DNA from 4 places in the Nocardia sp. CDC160 genome. Region 3 is predicted to be linked to each of the others. Evidence: riboswitches for the same ligand, from Rfam matches in the RefSeq annotation. Region 3 holds a riboswitch; each other region holds the start of a gene.

The links. Region 3 has a riboswitch for S-adenosylmethionine ahead of VMT40_RS04155 (aminotransferase class V-fold PLP-dependent enzyme). Riboswitches for the same ligand answer to the same signal wherever they lie in the genome.
Region 1: it holds a riboswitch for S-adenosylmethionine, as region 3 does, so the genes downstream of both, VMT40_RS08565 (AfsA-related hotdog domain-containing protein) here and VMT40_RS04155 (aminotransferase class V-fold PLP-dependent enzyme) in region 3, are expected to answer to the same signal.
Region 2: it holds a riboswitch for S-adenosylmethionine, as region 3 does, so the genes downstream of both, VMT40_RS38135 (rhodanese-like domain-containing protein) here and VMT40_RS04155 (aminotransferase class V-fold PLP-dependent enzyme) in region 3, are expected to answer to the same signal.
Region 4: it holds a riboswitch for S-adenosylmethionine, as region 3 does, so the genes downstream of both, VMT40_RS34320 (ABC transporter substrate-binding protein) here and VMT40_RS04155 (aminotransferase class V-fold PLP-dependent enzyme) in region 3, are expected to answer to the same signal.

What each region holds. Positions count from the first base shown of each region.
Region 1 covers NZ_JAYKYT010000002.1:237,535-241,739, reverse strand. Annotated here, with positions in the region: gene VMT40_RS08575 (FMN-dependent NADH-azoreductase) at 1-484, shown strand, start outside; gene VMT40_RS08570 (MFS transporter) at 462-2,087, shown strand; SAM riboswitch class IV at 2,189-2,299, shown strand; gene VMT40_RS08565 (AfsA-related hotdog domain-containing protein) at 2,313-3,101, shown strand; gene VMT40_RS08560 (HAD family hydrolase) at 3,098-3,823, shown strand; gene VMT40_RS08555 (hypothetical protein) at 3,817-4,205, shown strand, end outside.
Region 2 covers NZ_JAYKYT010000011.1:89,269-93,473, forward strand. Annotated here, with positions in the region: gene VMT40_RS38125 (alpha/beta hydrolase) at 1-10, opposite strand, end outside; gene VMT40_RS38130 (O-succinylhomoserine sulfhydrylase) at 127-1,341, opposite strand; gene VMT40_RS38135 (rhodanese-like domain-containing protein) at 1,382-1,804, opposite strand; SAM riboswitch class IV at 1,819-1,934, opposite strand; gene VMT40_RS38140 (Rv0361 family membrane protein) at 1,997-2,443, opposite strand; gene VMT40_RS38145 (FAD-dependent oxidoreductase) at 2,684-4,093, shown strand; gene VMT40_RS38150 (amidohydrolase family protein) at 4,174-4,205, shown strand, end outside.
Region 3 covers NZ_JAYKYT010000001.1:935,087-939,291, forward strand. Annotated here, with positions in the region: gene VMT40_RS04145 (biliverdin-producing heme oxygenase) at 1-302, opposite strand, end outside; gene VMT40_RS04150 (SAM-dependent methyltransferase) at 511-1,362, shown strand; SAM riboswitch class IV at 1,426-1,539, shown strand; gene VMT40_RS04155 (aminotransferase class V-fold PLP-dependent enzyme) at 1,608-2,921, shown strand; gene VMT40_RS04160 (hypothetical protein) at 2,936-3,124, opposite strand; gene VMT40_RS04165 (DUF2752 domain-containing protein) at 3,143-3,592, opposite strand; gene VMT40_RS04170 (hypothetical protein) at 3,720-4,205, shown strand, end outside.
Region 4 covers NZ_JAYKYT010000007.1:301,168-305,372, forward strand. Annotated here, with positions in the region: gene VMT40_RS34315 (ABC transporter permease) at 1-856, opposite strand, end outside; gene VMT40_RS34320 (ABC transporter substrate-binding protein) at 857-2,020, opposite strand; SAM riboswitch class IV at 2,092-2,208, opposite strand; gene VMT40_RS34325 (HAD family hydrolase) at 2,355-2,993, opposite strand; gene VMT40_RS34330 (MarR family winged helix-turn-helix transcriptional regulator) at 3,036-3,515, opposite strand; gene VMT40_RS34335 (SRPBCC family protein) at 3,508-3,942, opposite strand; gene fusA (elongation factor G) at 4,087-4,205, opposite strand, start outside.

The sequences.
Region 1 (4,205 bases), on a different contig from region 3:
GCCGGATTTCGGGACCCATGCGGCCGAGGCCAAGTTGGCGTTGTTCACCGGGCGGGATCAGACGCCCGAGCAGCTCGCGGCCTGGGAGCAGGCGCGGGTGGTGTTCGAGCGGTTCGCGGCGGCCGATCTGTACGTCATCAACCTGCCGATCTGGAATGCGGGCGTGCCGTACATCTTCAAGCAGTGGGTCGATATCGTGACCCAGCCGGGGTGGGCGTTCACCTTCGATCCGCAGAGCGGGTATTCGGGGCTGCTCACCGAGAAGCGGGCGGTCACGGTGTACACCAGTGGCGTGCATCAGCCGGGGGTGCCGGTGCAGTTCGGGTCCGACTTCGCGACGCCGTTCGTCGAAGACTGGCTGAACTTCGTGGGGATCAAGGACATTGCCGAGATCCGGTTCGCGCCAACGGTATTGACCGAGAACCCGGAGGCGGGCTTCGCCGCGGCCCAGGAGCGTGCGCGTGAGCTCGCCGCCGACTACTGAGCCGGGTGGGGCTACCGAGTCGGGCCGGGCTGCTGAGCCGGGATGGGCTACCGAGCCGGGATGGGCACCGACCGGGCGGACCGTCGCGGCGGTCTGCGCGGTCGGCATTCTGGTGGTGGGCCAGCTCTACGTGGTGCTGCCGGTACTGAATCGGCTTGCGGCGGACTGGGATACGTCCAAGTCGGCGGCCACCTGGACCACCACCGCCTTCGGGCTGGCCTACGGGGCGGGCTTCCTGGTGACCGGCCCGCTGTCGGACCGCTGGGGACGACGGCCGGTCATCGTCGGCGGCTTGCTCGCCACCGTGCTGAGCTCCCTCCTGGTGGCGGTCGCACCCGGACTCGCCACCGGACTCTCCGCGCGAATCCTCCAGGGCCTCACCGCCTCCTTCTTCGCCCCCGCCGCCTTCGCCTACCTCGCCGAACGCATCGCCCCCGCCCGCAGAATCTTCGCCCTCACCTGCCTAACCAGCTCCTTCCTAGGAGCAGGCGTGGTAGCCCAGGTCCTGGCCCAGCTGATCGGCAACACCTGGGGCTGGCACGCCATCTTCATCGCCGGTGCGATCGTCTTCGCGCTATCGGCGGCGCTACTGCGCCTGGTTCTCCAGCCGCCCACCTCGGCGGCGGTTGTAGCCCAGGCACCTGGCACTGAAGCCGCGCTGACCGAGGCGCTGACCCAGGCCGAGGGTGCAAAGGGCGAGGCGGAAGGCGTAGGGACTGAGGCCGGGGGTGCGAGGGCTGAGGCCAGGGGCGCGCGAGCCCGCATCGGAATCGCCGACATCGCGCGAAAGGCTGTTCTGCCGTTCGTGACTCTGCTCAGACAGGGCCGACTCGCCCTGCTGTACCTGAGCTGCCTGGCGATCTTGGGCTCGTTCGTGGGCATCTACACCGGCATTCAGCTCTCACCGCCGGAGGGAGTCGGATCCGGCAACGCGGCCCTACTCGCCCTGCGGGCCAGCGCGATTCCCGCCATGGTGGCGGTACCACTGCTCGCCGGAAGACTCGGCGTGATCGCACCTGCCGCCCGGTTGATCACCGCCCTGGCGGCAGCTGCCGCAGCGGCGGCGATCACCGCGGTCCCACTGGGTGGCATATGGGTCGCGGTGTGGCTGTTCGTGTTCGTGACGGCCATCGCGGTCGCGGCACCGGCGGCGGTTCAGGCGATCGCGGCGCAGGCAGGCGAGGCGCGCGGCACCGCCACCGCGCTCTACACCTTCGCCCTGTTCGTCGGGGCCAGCGCGGGACCACAACTCGCCAATCTGGTTTCGCGCCACGGCTATTCAACCGTCGCGCTGACCATCGCGGCGCTGGCGGCTTCGGGGGCGGCACTGGCCGTCGCCTCGACGCGAGTCGCTGCGGGGACAGCGGCGACCCCGGTAGGCGGTTCGAGCGCCGATCCGGGGTCACATCCAGCGCCCGGGTTGGCGACGCAGCCGAACCCAACGTCGGAGTCGGAGTCGGAGTCGGGGGTAAGGCCAGGGGGAGTGTCCGAGTCCGAGATGACGCCAGGGGTAGCGCCGGAGGGTGTTTCGGCGTCGGAGCCGGTGTCGGGGCGTGAGCCCGAACCGAGTGGGGTTGGTGTGGGGGAAGCCGCCGCGGGATAGATCGGCGCGCGGGGGACAGCGTCGTCCTCCGTTCGCGGGTTTCAATCGGGGTGGTTGAAACTATGTATGAAATAGGTTGGGGGACATAGGGTTTCGGGGACGGTCATGAGTTCCAGTGGTAAGCCCCGGCTGGCTGGGCGGCAACCCTCCACGACGGCGGGGTGCTCCGGGTGACGACCGGGTGGTGGCGAGCGCCGCCATAAGCGTCTTGCTCTCGGAGGAAAAATGTCTGTAGCCCAGCTCGATTCGGTGTCCGTGCTCTCGGGGGAGGTGGCCGTCGGCGAGGTGCTGCTGGTGGCCGATCGCTTCCGCGGAATCGCCGAGGACGACCGGGCCTTCACGGTGTCGGGACTGGTCGCCGCCCTGCGCGGCGGCCGGTGGCGGGAGTCGGAGCGCGCGTTGACCGTTCATCTCGGGCAGGGGGTGACCCGCCACGACCTCGACTACCTCGAGCACGTGGCGCTGGTGCACGCCCCGGCCGGGCTGCACGTGCGCGGCGCGGTCGACGAACCGGCACCTCGCCACCAAGTGCACAAGTATCAGAACTCGAATGTGCTGCTGGCCAACCTGATTCGCGAATCGGAGACCGAGTTCCGCGCGGATCTGCGCATTCACGGCGACAACGAACTGCTGCTCGACCATCAGACCGGCGAACACGTGCAGGGCATCGTCATCGTCGAGGCGGTGCGCCAGCTGTTCCTGGGCGCGTTCGAGCTGGAGTACGGCCGCCGCTGGCCCGAACAGCACTTCTACATCGTCTGGAACAGCATCGAATTGGAGTTCAAGACCTTCCTGTTCCCGCTGCCCGCCACCCTGCACGCGGTGCTCACCCCGATCGCCATCGAGGATCCGGCCAAGCTGGAGTTCGCCATCGACGTCGACGTGCGCCAACTCGACCGCACCGTGGCCACCACCCGCATCACCTACGCGGCCCTGCCCAACGAGCGCATCTCGCAGATCGAACGCCACAAGGCCGCCAAGGCGATCGCCGCCTACCTGGGCGCGGTGGCATGAGCACGACACCGGGTGCGGCGTTCTTCGACGTCGACGAAACCCTCATCACCGTCAAGAGCATGTTCGCCTTCCAGCGCTTCTGGCTGGCCGAGAACGGCGACGACGGCAGCGAATACACGCGCCTCAGCGACGAGATCAAGCGGAAGGCCGCGTCCGGAACGCCCCGCGAGGAGGTGAACCGGCACTACTACCGCGCCTATCGCGGCGTGCGGGCCGACGCCTTGGCTGCCGCCGGACGCCGCTGGTTCGCTGAGTTCTCCGCGAGCGGTGCCGTCTACTACACCGACGCGGTGGAAGCGCTGCGCGCACACCGGAATTCGGGCGACACCACGGTCCTGCTGTCCGGCTCGTTCGCCGCGGCCATCGCCCCGGTCGCCGACGCGCTGGGTGCCGATCACATCATCGCCACCACCCCCGTGGTCGATGACCAAGGCGTGCTGACCGGTGAGGTCACCCAGCCCATGATCGGCACCGCCAAGGCGACCGCGGTCACCGACTTCCTGCGCGAGCACGGCATCGCGCACGAAAACAGCTACGGCTACGGCGATCACGCCAGCGACCTGCCGTTCCTGCGGGCCGTCGCACACCCCGGCTTCCGCGGCGACGACGCGGTGCTGTCGGCGCACGGCCACGGCTGGATCCACTTCTCCGACCGGGTCGGCGCGTCCGTCGACGATCCCGGCCGCCTTCTCTCCGATCAGGAAGCGCTCTCCGTATGGTGACCCGAAGCTATGAACTGACCCCGACCACCCAGGGGCCGCTGTACCCGCCGAGCGAAGTCCTCGACGCCGACGGCAATTTCATTGTCGTCGGCTTCCTGACCGAGCCCGACGCGGACGGGGGCGTCACCCGCCGCTGGGGCCGAGCCATCGTCGCCGCCGATACGCCGGTGCCGAAATTCGGTGAACTGGCCGCCTACACGATCGTGCGCGAACTGGCCGACGACCTGTCTGCGGAGGACGCCGCGAGCGTCCTGCACACCCTGCCGCTTCCCCTGCCCGCCAACAACTATCCGATGGTCTTCGCCCCCGACCAGCGTCCCGACGCCGACACGGTGACCCGGCCCAGCTACCCGTTCCACGAGACGCCGATCCCGGACTTCCG
Region 2 (4,205 bases), on a different contig from region 3:
TCTTCGTCATGCCGATAACTTTCGGCGGGTGGCCTGATATCGGGCTGACACCGACCTGACGTCTCCCCTGACATGGAAAAAGGGCCGGAATCCACTGGATTCCGGCCCTTTTCGACGATCGATGGATCAGCTCAGCGCCTGATCCAGGTCGCCCAGGAGGTCTTCGACATCCTCGAGGCCGATGGAGATGCGCACGACGCCATCCGTAATACCCACGGCCGCACGGCCTTCCGGACCCATGGCGCGGTGCGTGGTGGTGGCCGGGTGGGTGATCAGGGTCTTCGCGTCACCGAGGTTGTTGGAGATGTCGATGATGCGCAGCCGGTTGAGCACCTCGAAAGCCCGCTTCTTGGCCTCGTTCTCGGCGGCCTTCAGTTCGAAGGTGATCACCGTGCCGCCGCCGGACATCTGGCGCTTGGCCAGCTCGTACTGCGGGTGCGAGGACAGGAACGGGTACTTCACCCACGCCACCGCGGGATGGTTCTCGAGGAACTGGGCGATCTTCAGCGCGGAGTCCACCGACTGGCGCAGGCGCAGCGGCATGGTCTCGAGACCCTTGAGCAGCGTCCAGGCGTTGAACGGGCTCAGCGCCGGACCCGTGTGGCGCATCAGGTTTTTCACCGGACCGTCGATGTAGTCCTGCGGTCCGAGGATCGCGCCGCCGAGCACACGGCCCTGGCCGTCGATGTGCTTGGTGCCCGAGTACACGGTGATGTCCGCGCCCAGGTCGAACCCGCGCTGCAGCAGCGGGGTGGCGAAGACGTTGTCCAGCACCACCTTCGCGCCCGCCGCGTGGGCGAGGTCGGAGACCGCGCGCACATCGGTGAGGGTCTGCATCGGGTTGGACGGGGTCTCGAAGAAGACGGCCTGGGTCGGCACCGACAGCGCCTGCTCCCACTGGTCCAGATCCTCGCCGTCGACGAAGACGGTCTCCACGCCCCAGCGCGGCAGGATCTCGTTGGCCACCACGAAGCAGGACCCGAACAGGCTGCGCGCCGCCACCAGTCGGTCACCCGCGCCGAGCAGCGCGCCCAGCGCGGTGAAGACCGCGGACATGCCCGACGCGGTCGCGAAACAGGCTTCCGCGCCGTCGATCAGGCGCAGCCGCTCCTCGAACATGGCGACCGTCGGATTGCCGTAGCGGGAGTAGACGAAATGCTCGATATCGCCGGTGAACGACGCCTCGGCCGCCTCGGCGCTCTCGTAGACGAAACCCGAATTGAGGAACAGCGCCTCGGAGGTCTCGTCGAAGCCGGAGCGCCGGGTGCCGCCGCGCACGGCCTGGGTGGCGGGGCCGACGCCCTCGGGCAGCGGCTTGTCGAAAGAGCCACCGGTGATCATGACTGGTTCCCTTCGGAAGAGCTGGGGGAGCTGGGCGAAATCACGACTGCCGCCACGGCAGGCCGTCGGCCCGCCAACCGGTGGCACCGCGGTGGCCCTGAGCGTCCAGCGCGCCCTCGAAACCGTCGACCACATTGAACGACGGCGTGATGCCGACGGTGGTGGCCGCGGTGGCCGCGCCGATGGAGCGCTGGCCCGAGCGGCAGATGAACAGGACCGGGGCCTGCGAATCCGGGTTCCGGTCGGCGAGAGCCTGCTTCAACTGGTCCACGAACCGCGCGTTGGGCGTGCCGGTGGCGTCCACCCATTCGATCAACGCGGTCGGGCGGCCGATGCCGCTGGTGTCGGGCACGCCGACGAATCGCCATTCCGCCTCGGTGCGCACGTCCACCAGCACCGCATCCGGATTGTCGCGCAACAACTCCCACGCCTGCTTCGGCGTGATGTCACCCGCGTAGCTCACCTGTACCTCCTGTGAATCCGCACTTGCCGCACCGCTGCTCGATGCGTGGCCAGGTCGTCACCCGGAGCACCCCACCGCGGAGGAGGGTTGCCGACCAGCCAGCCGGGGCTTGGCGCTGGTACTCATGACCTGGGATGAGAGTGCCGAAAAAACCGGTGTTGTGTCAAACCCCCGGTCGGTCTTCGGACCATGTCACGAACCGCAGACCAACCACCGGGAATTCTCCTTGGTGAAATGCCAAGTCGAGGTCGACTGCGCGCCGTCCACGCTGAAGGTGACCTGCGCCGTGGCCTTGTCACCGTCGACGACCGGATCGTCGATCCGGTCGAAGGTGATGCCCTTGCCGCTCGTGCCCGCGATCTTCAGCGGGGAGTTGTTCTCGTCGAATCCCTTGCAGGCCACGGCCGGAACGAACTTGCCGGTGTCGTTACGGGACTTGATGAACTCGCCCGCCGCCACCGAGAGGCGATCGCGATCTGTGACATTGTTCTCAACCGGCGACAGCAGGGTCGCGATCACGATGCCCAGGATCACCGCCGCGATGACACCCGCCGCGACCAGGAACGGCCACATGCTGCGGGTCTCGTTCTGCTCGATCGGAATCGACGTCTCCTCGACGGTCTCCTCGGCATCGCTCATGGGTAGATCATGCCTGGCGTTCCCGCAGTTTCCCCGCCCGCGCGCGGGGGCGTCCGTGCGCCATCGATAGAATCAGCAGAATTTCCGCTCCGGTGCGGGAATAGCAAGACCACGCAGCAACGCTGCAGCGTCGGGGGCCAACGAAGGTCGCCGAGGCCAGGGCGTCAACTTAGCCTAAGCTAAGAACGACGGCTAAGTTTTGACGGCAAGTTAGTTTCGACCCAAAGGGTGCGCGGAAGAATGACCGAACAGAGTGCAGCGACCCGCCCGCTACGCATTGCGATCGTGGGCGCGGGCCCGGCCGGTATCTATGCCGCCGACGCCTTGATGAAGTCCGATGCCCCGGCCGGGTTCGACGGGGTGAGCATCGACCTCTACGAGCGCATGCCCGCACCGTTCGGCCTGATCCGCTACGGCGTCGCGCCCGACCACCCGCGCATCAAGGGCATCATCACCGCCCTGCACAAGGTGCTCGACAAGGACCAGGTCCGCCTGCTCGGCAATATCGACTACGGCACCGACATCACCCTGGAAGACCTGCGCCAGTTCTACGACGCGGTCATCTTCTCCACCGGCGCCAATGCCGACCGCGCCCTGGGCGTTCCGGGCATCGACCTCGACGGCTCCTACGGTGCCGCGGACTTCGTGTCCTGGTACGACGGACACCCCGACGTGCCGCGCACCTGGCCCCTGGACGCGGAGAAGGTCGCCGTGCTCGGCGTCGGCAATGTCGCCCTGGACGTGGCGCGCGTGCTGGCCAAGACCGGTGACGAACTGCTGCCCACCGAGATCCCGCCGAACGTCTACGAGGGCCTCAAGGCCAACAAGGCCGTCGAGGTGCACGTGTTCGGCCGCCGCGGCCCGGCCCAGGCCAAGTTCACCCCGCTCGAGCTGCGCGAACTCGACCACTCCCCGACCATCGAGGTCATCGTCGACCCCGAGGACATCGACTACGACGAGGGCTCCGAGGCCGCCCGCCGCCACTCCAAGCAGGTCGACATGATCTGCAATACCTTGGAGCAGTGGGCCATTCGCGATGTCGGCAACCGCCCGCACAAGCTGTTCCTGCACTTCTTCGAGAACCCCGCCGAAATCCTAGGCGACGAGAACGGCAAGGTCGTGGGCCTGCGCACCGAGCGCACCCAGCTCGACGGCACCGGAAACTGCAAGGGCACCGGCGAATTCAAGGACTGGGACATCCAGGCCGTGTACCGCGCGGTCGGCTACCTGTCGCAGAACATCCCGGCCCTGCCCTTCGACGACCAGGCCGGAACCGTGCCCAACGAGGCCGGACGCGTGCTGGTCAACGAGGACGCCGACGGCAAGGACCGCTACGAGCCCGCCACCTACGTGACCGGCTGGATCAAGCGCGGCCCGGTCGGGCTCATCGGCCACACCAAGGGTGACGCCAACGAGACCATCGCCTGCCTGCTCGACGACGCCGCCGACTTCGTTCCGGCCCCCAAGCCGGAACCCGAGGCCGTCACCGAATTCCTCGAGGGCAAGGGCATCCCGTTCACCACCTGGGCGGGCTGGTACCGACTCGACGCGCACGAGCGCGCCCTGGGCGAGCCGCAGGGCCGCGAGCGGGTCAAGGTCGTGGAGCGCGAGGAGATGCTCGCCGCCTCCGAGCCCGACAAGGTGTCCTGACCAGTACCGGACAAGGTGTCCTGACCAGCGCGAATCCGCTTGCCGGACAAGGTTGTCCACACTTGTCACCGTTCTGAGGCATGCTGATCAACGTGTTCGATGCCCATCTCCA
Region 3 (4,205 bases):
GCGGTCAGCTCGTCGCGCCAGTTCTCGCCGCCCAGGTGGGCCAGATCGGCTTCGAGCGAGGCCAGCCGGGCCAGCTCCGGTTTCACGAAGGGACCCGCGACCGGATCGGAAGCCAAGGCCTCGGAACGCTTTTCGAGCGCGGCGTACACGAACCACAGCTGCGAGGTGTACCGGTAGAACGCCTCGACCCCGAGTTGCCCGGTCAGCAGGTCACGCATGAACGTGGAGTGCTCCGCCTCGTTGTGCTGCTGCTCGGTCGCGGTGCGAATGAGCGTCGAGAACGGGGTGCCGGTATCCAACATGGTCGAGCTCCTCGTGATCAACTCCGGGGCACCCCACTTTGGCTACCCTAACTTCACTTCGACCATACGCCCCAGCAACCATCACGCGATTCGAACTTCCCGCCCCACCCCCTCCAACTTTCGGACGATTTTTCTATTCCGGACGTGCCCTTCGTCACACCGCATCGATCCCGTCGACGCTCCGCCGACCGCCTGGAACAGTGGTCCCATGGCCACTCGAGCCGCCGATACCCCACTGATCCCGATGCTCATCGCCGCCACGGAGAGCGCCGAGCCCTCCGGGAACCGATTGCTGACCGACGACCTGGCGATCCGCGTGCTGCCACTCGGACTGCGACCGCTGGTACGCAACCGAACCACCCGAGGCTGGTTACGCAAGGTCATGGAGCGGGAAGGGCCCGGGCTGTGGGACAGCTTGGCTTGTCGGAAGCGGTATTTCGATGAGCAGACCGATGCGGCCGTGCGGGCGGGGGTCGGGGCGGTGGTGGTGCTCGGTGCGGGGCTCGACACTCGAGCCACGCGGCTGGTGGCGGCGGCCGGGATTCCGGCCTTCGAGGTGGATCTGCCGGTGAACATCGAGCTGAAGCGGCGGCGAATAACGCTGCCGGACAGCGTTGTTCAGGTGGCGATCGATTTCGAGACACAGGATCTCGCGACGACTCTCGCCGAGCGTGGTTACCGGGGCGAGGCGACAACGCTTTTCCTGTGGGAAGGGGTTACCCAGTACCTGACCGAGAAGGCGGTGCGCTCGACGTTGGAGACCCTCGCCGCCGCGCCCGCGGGGAGCCGACTGGTCTTCAGCTATGTCCGACAGGATTTTCTCGACGGCACGAATCTCGAGGGGTGCGAGCGCGCGTATCGGAGATTCGTTGCGGGAAAAGGTATTTGGCGATTCGGATTGCTGCCCGCGGACGTTCCGGGCCTGCTCGCCGAGTACGGGTGGCGGGAGCTGGAACAGGTGGGCGGGCGGGAGTACGTCGACCGGTTTCTCGAGCCACTCGGCCGGGGTGCGGAAGGCGTGCCGGACCTCGAACGCTGCGTCACCGCGACCAAGATCTGAGCCCGACGAGCCCGGCGGGCGGGGTTGACAAGGCCGGGAATCGTCTGCCAATCTCTGCAATCAGGTCATGAGTACCAGCGTCAAGCCCCGGCTAGCTGGTCGGCAACCCTCCTCCGCGGTGGGGTGCTCCGGGTGACGACCGGGCCGTAGCCCGACCGGGTACGGCAAGCGCGGACTCTCGATCGATATCCGTCTCGAAGCAGACACCTCCGATCGCGTGTCCATGAACCCGATGGAGTTTCGTGATGACCGCATTCGCCGACCAGACCTGTGCCCCGCTCGCCACCGTGTCCGGCTGTGACCTCCAGGTTCCGCTGGTCCAGGGCGGGACCACCACCTACGCCAACTTCGACTACGCCGCCAGCGCCCCCGCGCTGCGGCAGGTCACCGACCGCGTCGCCGAGCTGCTGCCGTTCTACGCCAGCGTGCACCGCGGCGCGGGCTACGCCTCCCGCGTCTCCACCGACTGCTACGAGTCGGCGCGCGGTTCGGTCGCCCGCTTCCTGAACGCGGCCGACGACCAGGTCGTGGTCTTCACCCGCAACACCACCGACTCGCTGAACCTGCTGGCCTCCTGCGTGCCCGGCGACACCGTGGTGCTGGACGTGGAGCACCACGCCAACTTCCTGCCCTGGACCCGGCACGGCCGCCGAGTGGTGCCGGTCGCCGACACCATCGAGGAGACCATTCAGCGCCTGGTCGCCGAGCTCTGTTCGAAACCGGCCGCGCTGCTGGCGGTTACGGGCGCGTCCAATGTGACCGGTGAACTACTGCCGCTGGAGCGGCTGGCCTGGATCGCGCACCAGTGCGGCACCCGCATTCTCGTGGATGCCGCGCAGCTGGCCCCGCACCGCCGCATCGACCTGCGGACCGCGGGCATCGACTATCTGGCCTTCTCCGGCCACAAGGCCTACGCCCCCTTCGGTACGGGCGTGCTGGTCGGCCGCCGCGACTGGCTCGACGCGGCCGAGCCCTACCTGGCGGGTGGCGGCGCGGTGCGCTCGGTCTCCACCGAGGGCGTCGAGTGGGCCCCGGCCCCGCAGCGGCACGAGGCCGGTTCGCCGAACGTCCTGGGCGTGGCCGCATTGGCCGCGGCCTGCGACGCCCTCGCCGACCTGGACGAGACCACGGTCATCGAGCACGAGCAGTACCTCACCCACCGCCTGCGCTACGGCCTGAAAACCGTTCCGGGCGTGAACTTCCTGCGTGTCTGGCGCGACAGCACCGACGCCGTCGGCATTGTCGCGTTCACCATCGACGGTTTCGAGCCCGGCCAGGTCGCCGCCTACCTTTCGGCCGAGCACGGCATCGGCGTGCGCGACGGCCGCTTCTGCGCCCACCCGCTGCTGTCTCGCCTCGGCGTGGACGCCGCCCTGCGCGCCAGCATTGGCCTCGGCACCACCGCCGCCGACGTGGACCGCCTCATCGAGGCCATTGCCACGCTGGTCGAGAACGGCCCGACCTGGAATTACGCGCGCACCGAGGGACATTGGAACCCGGTCCCGGAGACCCGACCGTTCGGCGACTCGTCGACCGGCGCGGCGCCCTGCGGATTCTGAGCGCGGATTCCGAACTACGGCACGAGGTATCGGGCCGCGAGCTCCTCGATCACCGGATCGTCATCCGCCACCGCGTCCAGCAGGTCGAGATCGTCCTGCACCGAGACCTGCCGGGTGTCGCCCTGCTCGGGATCGGGCGGCCCGTCCTCCTCGAGTTGCCGCACCATCTTCTCGCGCACGCGGTCCCGCAGTGAATCGCTCATACGCAGAGCATGCCCCGGTTAAACAGGCGCAATCCAGCTCCCCCACGGCGTGTTCCGCACAATGGTGAAGACAATGAGGAAGGCGAGCGCGAGCCACAGCGCGTATTTGGGCAGGATCTGGGGTAGTCGCGGCGGTGTCGGATTACCGCGCCAGCCGCGCACCAGCCAGGTGCCCCACCAGGCGAGGAAGCCGAGCGTCAATGGCAGCAACAGCACATTGCTGTGAATGGCGTCGAGAATCCGGCCATCGGTGAGATTGTGCAGCCCCCGCAGCCCGCCGCAGCCGGGGCACCAGTACCCGGTGAGCTCGTAGAAGGGGCAGTACCCGTAGGTGCCGGACACGTGCGGATCCCGGAAGTGCAGCAGCGCCAGCCCACCGGCCACGGCCCCACCGGCCAGCAGCGGTAGCCCGACGCCGAGCCACCGCGGGCGCGCGGGCGATTCGATTGCTGCTGCCGTGGTATCCACGACCACCAACGGTAGCCGCGCCGCCGCCGACCTGCCAGATCACTCCCGACTTCGCACCCCGCGGGGCTCGAGCGCGCTTGGGTATGCTGCCCCGACAATCATTTTCGAGTTCGGGGGAAGTCCACTCATGTCACAGAACTCAGGTGGCAGCAAGATTCGCGGCGCGCTCGCCGTGGTCGGCGCCATCGTCCTGATCATTGTCATCAAGGTCGGCATTCGCGTCATCGGCCACCTGTTCGGCCTCATCGGCCTGGCGGTGGTTCTGCTCATCGCGGTGGGCGCGTACTTCGCCCTCAAGAAGAAGAGCGAGACCGCGACCACCACCGCGCCGGTGTATACCCCGGCCCCGAGCCCGTACGACGCCAATACCCCCGCCCAGGGCTACCCGGCCCCGCAGGGCTTCCTACCGCCCCCGACCGGCGCGCCCGACCGGGGCTACCTGCCGCCGCCGAGCGGTGCGGCTGTCCCGGGTTACGCCGCGCCGCCGACCTACCCGCCCTCGGCGAATACCGTTCCCTCCCACGGGCATCCCGCTCCCGGCTACGCTCCCGCGCCACAGCCGAACTACCCGGCCCCACAATCCCAGCCTCGTTACCCCGTGCCGAATCAACCG
Region 4 (4,205 bases), on a different contig from region 3:
CGGGCGGGCGGGCCAGCAGGCCGCCGGGCCGCAGCACCAGGAAGATCACCAGGAGTCCGAAGGTGATCAGATCGCGGTAGCCGTCCCCGAACCAGTAGATGCCGAAGGCCTCCACCAGTCCCAGCACGAAGCCGCCGAGCACCGCGCCCGGAATCGAGCCCAGCCCGCCGATGGTGGCGGCCACGAAACCGGTCATGCCGACGATGCCGCCGCTGGTCGGTGAGATGTTCGAGTTGTAGAGGCCGACGAAAATGCCCGCCAGCCCGCCCAATCCGGACGCGATGGCGAAGGCCAGCGACTGCACCCGCCCCACGCCGATGCCCATTTGGGCGGCGGCATCGGGGTCCTGCGCGGTGGCGCGAATCGCCAGACCGTGACGGCTGTAGCGCAGGAAGGCCCACAGCCCCGCCATCACCGTGAGCGTGATGGCGAACATGACCACGTCGGAGGTGCCCAGTCGCACCCCGCCCACCCGAATATTGTTGGTGGACAACACCTGTGGAAACGGTCGGGTGTCCGGTCCGAACACCAGGGCGACCACGTTCTCGATGATCAGCCCCACCGCCACCGTGGCCAGCAGGGCCGCGATGGCCGGAGCCCGGCGCAGCGGCCGCACCGCCAGCACGTCGATGGCCACGCCGACCAGCGCCGTCACCGCCACCACCACCAGCAGCGCGGCCCACCACGGCACCCCGTGCTGGGCGATCAGCCACCAGCCCAGCACCGAGCCGAAGGCGAAGATCGCGCCGTGCGCGAAATTGATGACATTGCTGACCCCGAAGATCAGGGTGATGCCCACGGCAATGAGCGCATACGCATTGCCGTGGACCAGACCCGCGATGAGCGTGTCGAACATCTACTTGTTGCTTCCGACCGGCAGGAACTTGCCGTTCTGCAGGATCAGCTCGATCGGCTTCACCCCGCTCGGCCGCCGCGTCTGCTGGTCGAAGGCGAAGGTGCCCAGGCCGATTCCGTCGAAGTCCTTGATCTCGCGCAGGCCCTTCAGCACGCCGTCGCGGGTCGCGCCGCCGTATTTCGCCGCCTTCACCAGCACGTTCAGCGCGTCGTAGGCGTAGACGTTGAAGTCGCCGGGATCGGTATTGAACTTGGCCTTGAACTTGGTGACGAAGTTCTGGATCTTCGGGTTCGGGTCCGACGGGGTGAACACGCCGTTCACGATGTCGCCCTCGGCCGCCTTGCCCGCCAGATCGATGAACTGCGGGGTGTTCTGGCCGCCGAAGAACTGGCCGTTGAACCCGACATCACGCAGCTGCTTGGCCACCAGCGCGCCGTCCGGGCCGTAGCCCAGGTGCACGAACGCGTCCGGGTTGGCGTCGCGGCCCTTGATCAACACCGGGCGGAAGTCCTGCGAGTCCGGCAGAATCGAGGAGGAGTAGGCGATCTCGACACCCTTCTCCTTGGCGAACTGCTGGAAGTACTGGAAAGCCTGCTTGCCCCAGTCGGTTTCGAGGTAGACCACCGAAACCTTCTTGGCCTTGGACTTCACCCACTCGGCATTGCGCTCCTGGAACACGTCCAGGGTGATGGAGGGGCTCCACGAATAGTCGCCGCCCTTGGTGAAATCCACCGAGGAGTTGGTGAATCCGTACTGCACCAACTTGCCGCGGTTGTAGACCGGCGAGGCCGCGATGGAGGCGGGCGAGGAGAAGTCGCCCAGCTCGGCGATGATCGATTGGTCGCCAACGAATTTGGTGGCGATCGGCACCGTCTGCTTGGGATCGGACTGGGAGTCCTCCCATTTCAACGCGACCTTCTTGCCATTGATCCCGCCATTGGCATTGATCTCGTCCAGCGCCAGGTCGAAGCCCTGCTGCCAGAGCCGCCCGTACTCGGCCGAACCACCCGTCTTCGGACCGGAAACACCGAAATAGACGGTGTCCGACCCGCTTCCGGAGGAATCGTTGGAGCAGGCCGACGCCAGCCCCGCCACCAGGGCCGCAGCCGCAACACCCACCGCCACCCGGCCGACAACACGCTTCCGGGACCAGATCCTGCTCATTGTTACCTCTACACTCGCGCACCGACTCGCCAGCCGGGCATGGGGACACGACCGCGCTGCCACACGCGGTCGAATAGCGCTTGCGATACCCGCGACGGCATCGCCTGGTCGTCACCCGGGGCACCCCACCGCTACGCGAGGGTTGCCGATCAGCGAGCCGGGGCTCGAACATGCTGATACTCGTGACCGTGGGGCAAAGGTAGCCGCGGGCGGTCCCGCACCGACAGCATTCGAATCACCCTGATGCCAACGGCACCCGTCGAGCGGGCGGGCAAAGCCCTTGCCGGGCATGCGGTTACCCCGGCGTTGTCCCGCTGTGCCGAGGCTGCAATGGCTAGTGCGCGAGGTGGGCCGTGAGCCAGGCCGGGAATTCGGTGAGGTCGCCGAGCACCACATCGGCCCCGGCCGCCGAGAGTTCCTCGGCCGAGTACGGTCCGGTGGTCACCGCCACCGACACCGCGTCGGCCACCTTGGCCGCGCGCACATCGCCGAGATGGTCGCCGACGTAGATCGACGCGCCGCGCTCACGCAGCACCTCGCCCTTCTCCTCGGCCCACGCCCCGCCGACCAGTTCGTCCACGTTCAAGCCGAGGTGATCGAGGTGCAGTTGCGCGTGCGGCCCATTCTTGGCCGTGATCACCAGGACTCGTCCCCCGGCCGCGTGCACCGCCGCGAGCGCGTCGACCACACCGGGCAGATGCGCGGACGCCTCCACCGCCAAATCCGGATAGAACTCCCGATACATGGCCACGATCCCCGGCACCTCGTGCTCCGGAAACCACTGCGCGGCCTCGTGCGCGAGCGGCGGCCCGAGCCGCGAAACCACCAGCTCCGAATCGATCTCCACCCCGGTCTTCGCCGCCACCGCATCCCACACGGCGGCAATCCCCGGCCGCGAATCGATCAGCGTCATATCCAGGTCGAACCCGACAATGAGCCCGGTGTCCGCCGGAGTCGCATGATCGCTAGCCACGATCCGACCCTACGGTGTGCCTCGGTGCGCGTCGCAGTGCGGTCAATCGGGGAGACGGTGCGCGGCGATGGGTTTCAAGTGTTCGCGGAGGAAGTCGCCGTCGGGGCCGAAGATCTCGACGTCGGTGTCCACGGCGATCTGGACGGCCCGACTGACCAATTCCCGTCCGGCGGGGGTGAGTTCGATGCGCAGGGCGCGGGCGTCGGCGGGGTCGGCGCGGCGCGCCAGCAGGCCCCGGTCCTCCAGGCCGCGAATCACCTTGGAGGCCATCATGCGGTCCGAGCCGGACATGTCGGCGACCTGCTGTTGGGTGGGCAGGTCGTCCTGGCGGCTCAGCCAACCGGCCGAGGCCAGCAGGTTGAACTGGGTGGGGGTCAGCCCGAGCGGGCGCAGGTTGCGCTCCAGCCGCGTCCGCCACTCCAGTGCCGCGTGATGCAGCCAGAAGCCCGGACTCATGAGCGGACCCCGCGGGACGCCTCGTAGTTCTCGCGGCTCCCGCGGTTCGCCCGGCGATTCAGCCACGCCGCATTGCCTCCTGTTCCAGTGCCGCGAAGGTCAGCGGCATATCGGCCCGCATGGCCTTCTCCCAGATGAGCTTGAACAACGGCCCGAAGATCCCGTGGACCTCGACATTCTCCGCCACCTTCACCGTGCCGTCGCCGAGCGCCTCGTAGGTGCGGTGGCCGCGCAGTTTTCCGAACGGAATGCCCGCCTCGCTGGTCCACGAACGGCCCGGTTCCACCGCCACGATGGTAAACGGCCCGGCGGGCGCCCCCTTCGGCTTGACCCACCCCGTGGTTCCCGGCGCGAATTCGCCATCGATGCGGGACTTCTCCTCGTGCGGATCCCATTCGGACCAGCGGGCCACATCGGTGGCGACCGCCCAGATCTTGTCGACATCACCCTTGATCACGGCCGATTCGGTGAACGAGTACATCATCGCTGTCATCTCCTGAAGAGAGTTTCTGTTGTTGCGACAACAGTAACCGTAGTCGCGACAACAATCAACCCCTTCTCGTGAATTCGCCCGTGCGGGTGGGTCCGGTGGGGCGAGAGCGATCCCTCACCCCACCGAACCCGATCCGACCCGCCGCTACGGAGCGGGCGCGTAACCGAGCGGGCGCGTCGTGAACGTGCCGCGTCCCTGCGTCCGACCGCGCAAACGGGTTGCGTAGCCGAACAATTCGGCCAGCGGAACCGTGGCGGTGAGCA